3 regions of the Ruegeria sp. YTSC002 genome follow, and region 2 is predicted to be linked to each of the others. Evidence: riboswitches for the same ligand, from Rfam matches in the RefSeq annotation. Region 2 holds a riboswitch; each other region holds the start of a gene.

Region 1 (3,271 bases), on a different contig from region 2:
GATGGGACGTCTGGGTGTTCCGGTTGGGATGCTGACAGGTTTGTCATCGGACATGTTCGGCCAGCAATTGATCGATGCGCTGAAGGCCAGTCATGTGGACACGACACATGTGATCATCTCGGACCGTCCTACCACGCTTGCCTTTGTGCAGCTCTCGGAAGGGCACGCGACTTACAGCTTTGTTGATGAAAACACCGCGGGCCGGATGTTGCTGCCCGAAGACATGCCCGATCAGCTTCCTGCTGTCTCTGCCCTGTATCTCGGCGGAATCAGCCTTGCCTGTGAACCTTGCGCAGATGCCTATGCCGCCCTTCTGGACCGCCACGGTTCCGACCGGGCGGTGATGCTGGATCCGAATATCCGCCCGGGTTTCATCAAGGATCAAACCCGGTTCAGAGCGCGTTTGAACCGCATGATCTCACAAGCGGATATCGTCAAGGTTTCAGACGAGGACCTGGACTGGATCATTCCGGGCGCTGAATCCGAAGCCGCGAAGGCGTCTGTGCTGTTGCAGGCGGGTCCTTCCGTTGTCATCGTCACGCGTGGCAGCGACGGGGCGCACGGCTATCTGGCGGATGGTTCCGAAGTCTCGGTTCCTGTGAAGCCCGTTGAAGTGGTCGACACGATCGGCGCAGGTGACACGTTCAACGCCGGCGTCCTGACCGGTCTCAGCCGTGCAGGGCATCTGACCAAATCAGGTCTGCGCGGATTGACGGCTGAAAGCCTGCAAGCAGCCATGGAACTGGGCGCTGACGTGGCGGCCGTGACCGTTTCCCGAGCCGGGGCGGAACCCCCCTGGGCGCACGAACTTTGACCTGCGGGATAGCATGATGAAACGTTCCGAAATCAACCGTATCAAGACCCAGGCACAAGCATTCATTCAGTCCTTCGGTGCCGTGTTGCCACCCTTTGCGGATTGGTCGCCCGAGAAAATGCGCAGCCCTCTGGCGGAAACGATCCGCGGCCGCGGGTTGGGATGGGACATAACCGATTACGCACAAGGCCGTTTCGACGAACTTGGACTGTTTCTGTTCACTCTGCGCAATGGCGAGGCGAAGGATCTGAAATCCGGGCGCGGGATGCTCTATGCGGAAAAACTGTTGATCTCGAAAGACAATCAGCTTTCTCCGATGCACCGGCATATCGTCAAGGCAGAAGACATCATCAACCGGGGCGGCGGCGACCTCGTTCTGGAAATTCATGCGTCGGATCCAAACGGTGGCGTCGACCGCGACAATCCGGTGACGGTCCCAAGCGATGCCTGCCCTGTAACCTTGCAACCCGGAGAACACTTGCGGCTGAAGCCGGGGCAAAGCGTAACTTTGATGCCCGGCATCTGGCACGCTTTCTGGGCCGAGCGCGGCGATTGCCTTATTGGCGAGGTATCGACCGTGAATGACGACCGTACGGACAATGTGTTCGAAGAGCCGATCCCACGGTTTTCGAAGGTCGAGGAAGATACCGATCCGGATTTTCTTCTTGTATCAGACTATTGACACCGTTCGGTCCGGGCTGGCGCAGCAGGATCGCTGGCTCAACTGTTGCAATTCCATCCACCACCCTTTCGCCTGCCGCTTGACAAGTCTGGCATAGCCGGACTAGCTGAGCGGGATGGTTCCGTAAGGGATGAAAATGGGAACACGGTGCGGCGCTGGAATGTGCCAAGTCCGTGACTGCCCCCGCAACTGTAAGCGGAGAGCGACGCCACTTCACCACTGACCCGTATGGGTTGGGAAGGTGGGCCGAGCCTTGACCCGCAAGTCAGGAGACCTGCCATCGCATGGTAACCAACCCGGGGCGGGGCGTCCCCGAAGGAGGCTTGATGGCGCGTTTGCGTAATATCTGGGTATGTGCCCTCTGTCTGCATCTGGCAAACGACGGAGACGGCAATGACCTGCTATTCTGATCACTACGTTCTGATCTGTTCAACATGTCAGGGGACGATGTCTGCCGAGGCTGCGCAAGACGCGCTGGATGCTCAGCTGCCTGACGGTTTTGAAACCCGAATGGTGGCCTGCATGGCAGGTTGTGAACGGGCCATGACCGTCGGATTTCAGGCCGCAGGCAAAGCGCAGTACCTGTTCGGCGACATTAAGACATCACACGACCTGGATGCCCTGGTCGAATTCGCGACCCAGTTCGGCGACAGCGACGATGGCTGGACCAGCGCTTCGGACCGCCCTCCTGCCCTTTTCGCAAAGACCCTGTCGCGAATACCCGCTTTGCCATCCCGAGGGACATCATGAGCTTTCTGGTTGCCGAGGATCTGGAGTACTACGCGCTCAATGGTGATATCCTGTTGCAGGATGTATCCTTTCGTCTGGAAGAAGGATCAATTCTGGCAATCGCCGGGCCGAACGGCGCCGGTAAGACCACTCTATTGAAACTGCTGTGCGGGATTGAACGGATTGCCTTGGGTGATGTTTGGATAGAAGGCCAAAGCCTTCGTACCCTGTCCGCCCGCCAACGCGCCCGCTCCATTGCTGTGGTCGGACAGCAGGAAATGCCCGACGGACGGATGCGCCTGCAAGACTACGTTGCGCTGGGACAAATCCCGATTCAGGGCGAACGTTCGGTGGCTCAGCACAAGGCTGATCTTGAACGGGTGCTGACGACGACCGAGCTATCGCATTTTGCCAACAAAACGATGGGTCAGCTGTCCGGCGGAGAACGTCAGCGCGCACATATCGCGCGCGCGTTGGCCCAGAACCCGTCCTTGCTGTTTCTGGACGAGCCAACCAACCATCTGGACCCCGATGCCAAGGGGCACATGCTGTCTCTGGTCGCTGATCTGGGGGTAACGGTCGTCATGATCGTCCATGATCTGGTCATGATCCCGGAATTCGCCACCCATGTGGCGTTGATGAAGGCTACGCGTCTGACAGGGTTCGGGCCTGTTGGCGAAGTTCTGACCCCAGACCGGGTACGTGAGACATTCGGCGTGGATTATCTGTGCTTTCAGCACGAAGGCCGCATGATCCCCGCACTGGATATCCGAAAACGGAAATTGTCATAATAACAGGAGCTTACATATGATGCAGAAACTCTGGCCGGTGGTCGTCTTCGCTGGCTTGGCAGGTGGCGCGGCAGCAGAGGGCGTCACCGTGGACAATTGCGGCGAACCGCTGGCTTTTGACTCGGCGCCGGAACGTCTGGTCGTGCATGACATGAACATGACGGATATGGCCTTTGCGCTCGGCCTTCAGGACAAGATCGTGGGGCTTACCGGAATTACCGGCTGGTACAAAACAAGCCCTGATTTTGATGCTCA
Region 2 (3,271 bases):
CAGGTGCGCGGTGGCGTGAACTCTGATTTGATCGAGTTTGCTTTGGACTGGGTCAAAAAAGCAATGGAAAGAACCGAAATGCCCATTGTAGTTGCTTCATGTTTTCGGTTTCCGACGATGCAAGCCAAAGGAACAAGACGGGAATTCGGCGCGGCTTTGCAACAGCTTATCTGTCCTTGGATACAGAGCGGCAAAAACCCGCGCGCACGCTGTACTTGCCGCTTAGACCCGCTGAATCCGCGTAGTTGTCTTCTCAGCCAGGAATGTCAATCAGGAGTCATCGCCGTCAGGCTGCACGGTCACTTTGGCCTCCACGGGCACACCCTCAACCATCAGAGGGCTGTGGCTGTTGCCATTGAGAGAAACTTTTACTTCAACATCGCCATCGGGGAGCGACGGAAGGTGTAACCAATTGGCATAAAGGCGGCCCAGCTTTTCGCCGTTGATATAAACATGCGCGTGACCTTCGCCTGGAACGTCAGCCGTGGAGGCATTTTCCGGAGCAAAGCGAAAGTTCTGCGGTGTCACACGCAGATTCCAGCCCGCCATAGGATCCTTAATCATCTGGATCGCCACACTGGGGGCGTCGCTGTCGGCAGGCAGATTAGTGGCAGCGGAGTGGTCGTGCGCTGCCATCTCCATGTTGCCGCCGTGTTGGGCCGGGTCAGTATGGTCATGGCTCTCAAAGGTGCTACCGCTGCTGGCGGCAATCACAAAGCCAGCACCGCCGCCAAAGACAAGTCCGATGGCAAAGAGAGCAAGAGAACGGGACATCTTGTCATCCTCAATAAAAAAAACCCGCCGGTGTAACCAGCGGGGTAGCAATGGAGGAGCGCGATCAGACTGCAGCGCCTGCGCGCTTGCCTTCTGTCTGCCAGAAGTGGCCGGTGAAACTGCCTAAGAGTGCCCAGGCGGCCATGCCGATGCCGAAGGCCCGGGCAGCAAAAAGCGCCCCGATCTCGGTCGGAACCGGCCCAGAGAAACTCTCAGGCTCAGGGGCCCCGATAATATGCGGTACCATTAGCAGCACGGCCGCAATCAGGTAGCTTACCAGGTTACCTCCAAAGGCAATCAGCCACATGGCTACGCCGGCTGCGGCAACGGTGACCGTCCACCAGATCTGACGCACTCCCACATCTGCTGCCGCTACGCCGGGAACTTCTGGAGCCAGTGACAAGCCAGGAGCAAAGTGGAAGGCGACAAAGCCCGCAAGACCCCAAAGCAGGCCGGTGCGGCCGTTGATCTCATGCCCCTGACGTTCGGCTACTGACATCAGCGCCGCCAGGACTAGCGCATAGCCGGTGTAGGTAAGCATGGTGAAGATAATGCTGAGACCATCGCGCATCGGCTCGGCGAACATGCCGGGCAGGTCGGGATGCGCAGTTACGGGATCAGCGCCAAAATGCACCAGGTCGCCGCCCTCATAGAGCTCGGCGTGAAGTAGCACTGGCTGCACGAAATACAACTGCAGAAGGGCGGCAATCAGCCCCGCTGCTGCACCAGCGAACAAGCCGCTGGTCAGAATACGACTGAACATTGTTTTAGTGGCAGGGGAAGCCAGTTGCGTGGCGCACATCATGAGCCGCGTCATGCAGGCCAGAAGCCTGAACATGGCCAGTCACGGTAATGATCCCTAGACCCAGAACCACGGCGAATACTGCAGGCAGAAAGGATGCGCCAGCGGCGGATGCCTTGATCGTTTTTGTCGTCATTTTAATCCTCCTCGCCGTCACACCCGACGGCATATGTTGTGTCCATCCTACGGCCGGTCTCCTGACTCGCAGGTCACAGCAGACTTCCCCCTTCCCAGCGCCATTACGCCAGTGGTATTGGAAGGCCGCTCGCCGCTCACAGTCGCGGGGGCGGTCAAGGCTTCAGTGCGGTAGTTTGGTGCACCGTCCTCATTCCCGTTTCAGTCCCAGTGCGTAGGCACCTTTGGACACCGTAGAAGCCTTTATTGTTCCATAGTGCTTTGTTCCGTCAAGTACGAAAGCGACATCATAGTATTCTGCAGCGGTCAATCTTAGGTAATGGCAGGCTTGGTTTAGATTTTAGCCGTTCAGTGCAGAAGGCTAAGTCGAAAAACACAAACTGTAAGCTGAAAACTCGACACCGGAGCTTTGGTCGGCAAGTTGCATGTTGGCTATCTTTTTTGTGCCGGTATACGTGCAATCGCCTTGAAACGTAGCTTACCTAGCTTCCTGGCGTCAGCGAAGTCGCCGTCAGTACTGTCCTCATACATCCGCATGAAGATCATTATGTCCGGAAGATCGACAACCGTAACCTCACCGAAAAGATAGGCGGTCTTGCCGCTTTGTCGCACCGCCAACGTCTGTGGTCGGTGACAACCGGACATGCAATCCACTTGCTGCAACTCGGCTTGCACCCCCGATGCCTCCAGCGTTGCGGCTAATTGATCATAAAGGGTGGAATCCGCGTCGCGGCAGGTTCTGCAAAGCGTGAGGTTAGGTAGGCACATGCGTCAGGCTGATCCTTGATCGAGAACTTCCATCTGAGATTTCATATTTGCTGGTCGGTTGTTAGCTCAGTTTCAATACGTGTTTTGACTCTAAGTCTGGAAAAGAGTCCATACTCAGGCAGGAAGGACACATGAGCCCTAGCCCTCGAAAACTTTGCAAATACACCGAGTGCGAGACGGGGATTTGGCAGGGCGAAGAAGCAACCATCAGACGAAAAAATTTTTAAGTTTCTACGTGAGACTGAGCTGAAGCAGGTGGTAGGCGATGAAGTGGAAACAGCTCACGCGAAACATCTTTGTTCTTCAATAATCTGAAACAGCATTGCCTCCGGGATCGGCTCGCCATGACACGCCTATTTTCAGGTCCGCGCGCACCGCGCCTCCCAAGGCGAATTCCGAGACGCGACAGGTTCTTGTTGCGCGTAACTAGGTTCGTTCTATCGTCAATTACAGTCTAGATCCGGGACATATAGCGGGGTTCGTGCTTGATGGTTACCTTTCGGTTACCACGACCGATCATGGGACTGAATGCGTAGCGACAACCGACGACATTCAAAAGGAAGTACGCTGATGCGAAACGCCTCGGCATTAACAACTTTTCTGTCTGCGTCACTACAACCGAGGATCGCCCATGCCGCCATCGGTTCTCGCCGCAACCCGGTGTGATGGGTGTTGTGATAACGGCATATCTCCGGGTGCAGCCAGTCTTCGAACTCCTCCAATGTCATCGACGCAGTGCCGGAGCCGTCGCATTTCCCCTTATCCTTGGGGGATAATTGCGTTCTTCCCTAA
Region 3 (3,271 bases), on a different contig from region 2:
AAGAAGGTGTGCGCCACGGCCGAGGTCGGCGTGTAGACAAAGAAACCGTCCGCATCCGTGACCGATCGACCCAGCTCGGCCCCGTCCGGGCCGGTGACAATGACCTCGGTCCCGCTTGCCATATCACCGTTGGAAAAGCCGATCTCGCCCTCGATCACGTCTCCCGACTCGAAAACGCCGGCTATGACCTTGTGCGCCAAGGCAGGCACGGGCGCACAGCACACAGCCAGTATGACAACCAGATGCTTCATGTGGTTGCTCCTCTGAAAAACAGTTCGGGCTTGACCTTGCGCGCCAACAAGACGGCGAACCCGGTCAAAATCGCCTCGATGGCCATGACTGGAATATGGGCGAAGAAAACAAGCTTGGCAGCGGGCAGGAACTCATCCCCCGACAGCGCCAGGGAAATCGCGACCATGCCGGTTGTCGCCGCAATTGCAAATGCGCCGCCGACACCACCCCAAATCGCACCATGCAAAGGTGTCCCGCGCGCGATCAGACGACCGAACAGCATTCCGGCCACCACCGCGGGCAGGGCGATATTGACGGTGTTGATCCCCAGCACCGTCAACCCGCCAAAGCCGAAAAAGACCGCCTGTAACAAAAGCCCGACGAACAAAGCCGGGAATGCGGCCCAACCAAGCAGCAGCCCGGCCATGCCGTTGAGGATCAAATGGACCGACGACGGACCAATGGGTACGTGGATCAACGATGCTACGAAGAAACTGGCTGACAACACACCGGCAGTGGGGATGCGATCAAGATCCAGAGACCTGAGACCCATGGCGATCCCACCCGCGGCCGCTATGGCGCCGCCAACAACAACCGGGTTGGAAAGGGCTCCGTCGACGATGTGCATTCGGGGTTACTCCAGATCCCAGGCGCGAATCCAGATCACCGCATCCTGGCTGAGTTCTTTGCCCTCATGTTCGGTTGCCGGACCGGATCCAAGTGCTGCGAAACCCCAGTAGCCGGCTTTTGGAACGCCGAACGAAAAATACCCGTTGTCGTCAGATATGGCGACCACCGCACCACCCGGCATAGGGGACACTTTCGGTGCAGAAGCGGCCGCGCTGTCCATGTCGGGTTCGGCGGCCATGTATTCGATCTCGATCTCGGCCCCCGCAACCGGCTGACCATCAGCCAGCACACGGCCCGTGAAGGTTGAACCCGCGATGATGTTGGTCGGCTTGTTCAGCGGGACAATCTCGGTCGGCAGACCCACGGGATTCATCCAGTCGGTCGGTAATTCGTTGCGGTTCAGGAAGGCTTTGGTGAGCTGTTGGATATAGATGTCTTCGGATTCTTCATAGTAAGGCTGAGGAACCGTCACCAGCACATAGTCACCCGACCGTTTGACCGGGACACTGCCTTTGAACGCCGCGCCCTCGTTTTGCCCGCCGGTGAACCGGATAGGTTCCAGCGTATCCAGCAAATCGGTCTTTTCACCGTTGTGGATCACATAGAATTCCTGCGGCTTTTCCAGATCCATGACATGGCCGTTTTCGAACGGATGCCAGAAAATCAGCTTGACCGGCACGTCACCCGGTTTCTCGATCATGGTGTCGGTGGTGTATTCCAAAAGGAAATGCGCATTTGCCATGGCAGGAAGTGCCATCACGGCAGCGGCTGCACTGAGCAGCGTTTTCATGAACAGTCGTCCTTGTCCCGTCGCGCCAATCCCGGCGCGAAATTCGTTTTGACCACAGGACATTCGACGCCAAATTACCCTTTCAGGCATCCTGGTCCGACGCACATCCCGTCGCCGATTAGGAGTGCCCATTAGAGGGCACATGTCCGGCAGGTATCCTGACTTGCGGGTCAAAGCGTTGGACTGGCCTTCCCGGGCAAACCCCAGTGGCGTTTCAGCCCTGCTCGCCGCTTACAGTTGCGGGTGCAGTTGCGGAATTGGGCCTGAGCCCGCACCGCATTCCCTATTGATTCCAGAGCAAGCCCCGGAACCGGACATGCCGAGCGGCTTGCCAGACAACTCAGCCCTCGGTCAACGAAAATGTGCCGTGGCCGTCGAAAAAAGCTGAATTCGGCAGTTCGGGCGGGTAAATCGACTTCGTGAAAAATCCCAGGCAGCAGGATGATTTCATGCCTAAGCTTCTGAAAGATACCTTTCCGACAACGGCAGGCTTGCCGCACCCAGTGAGCGTGCTTCCGGGCCCACGGTCCCTTCCAGCACCACGGGGCGCTCAAGACCGGTCAGGTTCAGCTTGGACAGTTTGTCTTCGACCATTTCAACCAAACTCGCCTTGATTTCCTGCGGCATCCAGCCGTCAATCTTCACGCATTCGAAATCTATCAGGCTACAGGATGAGACAATCGCATGGGCAATCCCGCTCGCCGTCCGTTTCAACCAGTTTTCCAGTTGAACATTTGGCACATCCCAACGTTCGGTCGTTTCCCATAAAGACTGCGAGGTCGCCCCTGCTGTCGTGATCGCACGCTCGAGCACATAAAGGCTGGCCACGTCGATAAGCGGCCTGACACCGCCCGTACCATCCGGCACAGGCAGGGGGCCGATCGCCCCCGAGTTTCCACGCCCCGAAAAGATCGCGCCATTGAGAACCACACCGCCGCCAATGAAAAACCCGATATAGAAGTACAGAAAATCCCTTGGTCCATCGGCCGGACCGAATACCAGTTCCGCACCACAAGCCGCCGTTGCGTCATTTTGCAGAAAAACCGGCATATCGAGGCGACCAGCCAGGTCAGCCTTCAGGTCTGATACGCGCCACGGGTCCATTTCTTCCTGAGGAACCTGAAGGGCCTGGGCCCAGTCCCACAGGTAGAAAGGCATGGCAATTCCAAGACCCGCAATCCTGCCTTTGGCCTCGGGCGACATGGATGACATCATTTTGCCCAGACTCTGCGTGGAAAACTCCAAAGTGGCTTTCGGCGTTGGATAGTCATAGGTTCGCCGCTTGCGTTGCCGTACGTTTCCCACAAAGTCAGTCAAAACCAGCTCGGTACTGCGGCGCCCGACCTTGAGCCCAAAGAAAAACGCACCATCCGGGTTGAGACGCATGGGAACGGAAGGTTGCCCGACTTTCCCGCGGACCGGTTCACCGCGCAGAAGCAACCCATCCTTTTCCAATTGACGCATGATGACGGAAACCGTTTGTGCCGACAGTCCCGTCATGCGCGCGAGTTCGGACTTCGCAAGGGCCTGATGACGTCGGACAAGCGACAACACCAGCCGTTCGTTGCGGGCCCGCATGCCGCTTTGATTGGTTCCGCGCACCACTGACCCCTGTGAACC

Evidence for each region. A riboswitch is a leader RNA that binds a small molecule or an ion and turns the genes downstream of it on or off. The one in region 2 is predicted to bind cobalamin.
Region 1: linked by a shared signal. The riboswitch ahead of AC2FFD_RS05560 (DUF1636 family protein) and the one ahead of AC2FFD_RS15065 (CbtB domain-containing protein) in region 2 are both predicted to bind cobalamin.
Region 3: linked by a shared signal. The riboswitch ahead of AC2FFD_RS21360 (DUF4198 domain-containing protein) and the one ahead of AC2FFD_RS15065 (CbtB domain-containing protein) in region 2 are both predicted to bind cobalamin.

Annotation. Positions count from the first base shown of each region.
Region 1 is NZ_JBXWML010000002.1:81,331-84,601, forward strand. Features, by position in the region: gene AC2FFD_RS05550 (carbohydrate kinase family protein) at 1-814, shown strand, start outside; gene AC2FFD_RS05555 (D-lyxose/D-mannose family sugar isomerase) at 831-1,496, shown strand; cobalamin riboswitch at 1,596-1,792, shown strand; gene AC2FFD_RS05560 (DUF1636 family protein) at 1,890-2,246, shown strand; gene AC2FFD_RS05565 (ABC transporter ATP-binding protein) at 2,243-3,016, shown strand; gene AC2FFD_RS05570 (ABC transporter substrate-binding protein) at 3,033-3,271, shown strand, end outside.
Region 2 is NZ_JBXWML010000008.1:3,209-6,479, reverse strand. Features, by position in the region: gene AC2FFD_RS15075 (hypothetical protein) at 271-774, opposite strand; gene AC2FFD_RS15070 (CbtA family protein) at 839-1,537, opposite strand; gene AC2FFD_RS15065 (CbtB domain-containing protein) at 1,542-1,712, opposite strand; cobalamin riboswitch at 1,747-1,962, opposite strand; gene AC2FFD_RS15060 (DUF1636 family protein) at 2,144-2,479, opposite strand.
Region 3 is NZ_JBXWML010000019.1:13,235-16,505, forward strand. Features, by position in the region: gene AC2FFD_RS21350 (NikL family nickel/cobalt ECF transporter subunit) at 1-251, opposite strand, end outside; gene cbiM (cobalt transporter CbiM) at 248-859, opposite strand; gene AC2FFD_RS21360 (DUF4198 domain-containing protein) at 866-1,651, opposite strand; cobalamin riboswitch at 1,783-1,981, opposite strand; gene AC2FFD_RS21365 (ROK family transcriptional regulator) at 2,105-3,229, opposite strand.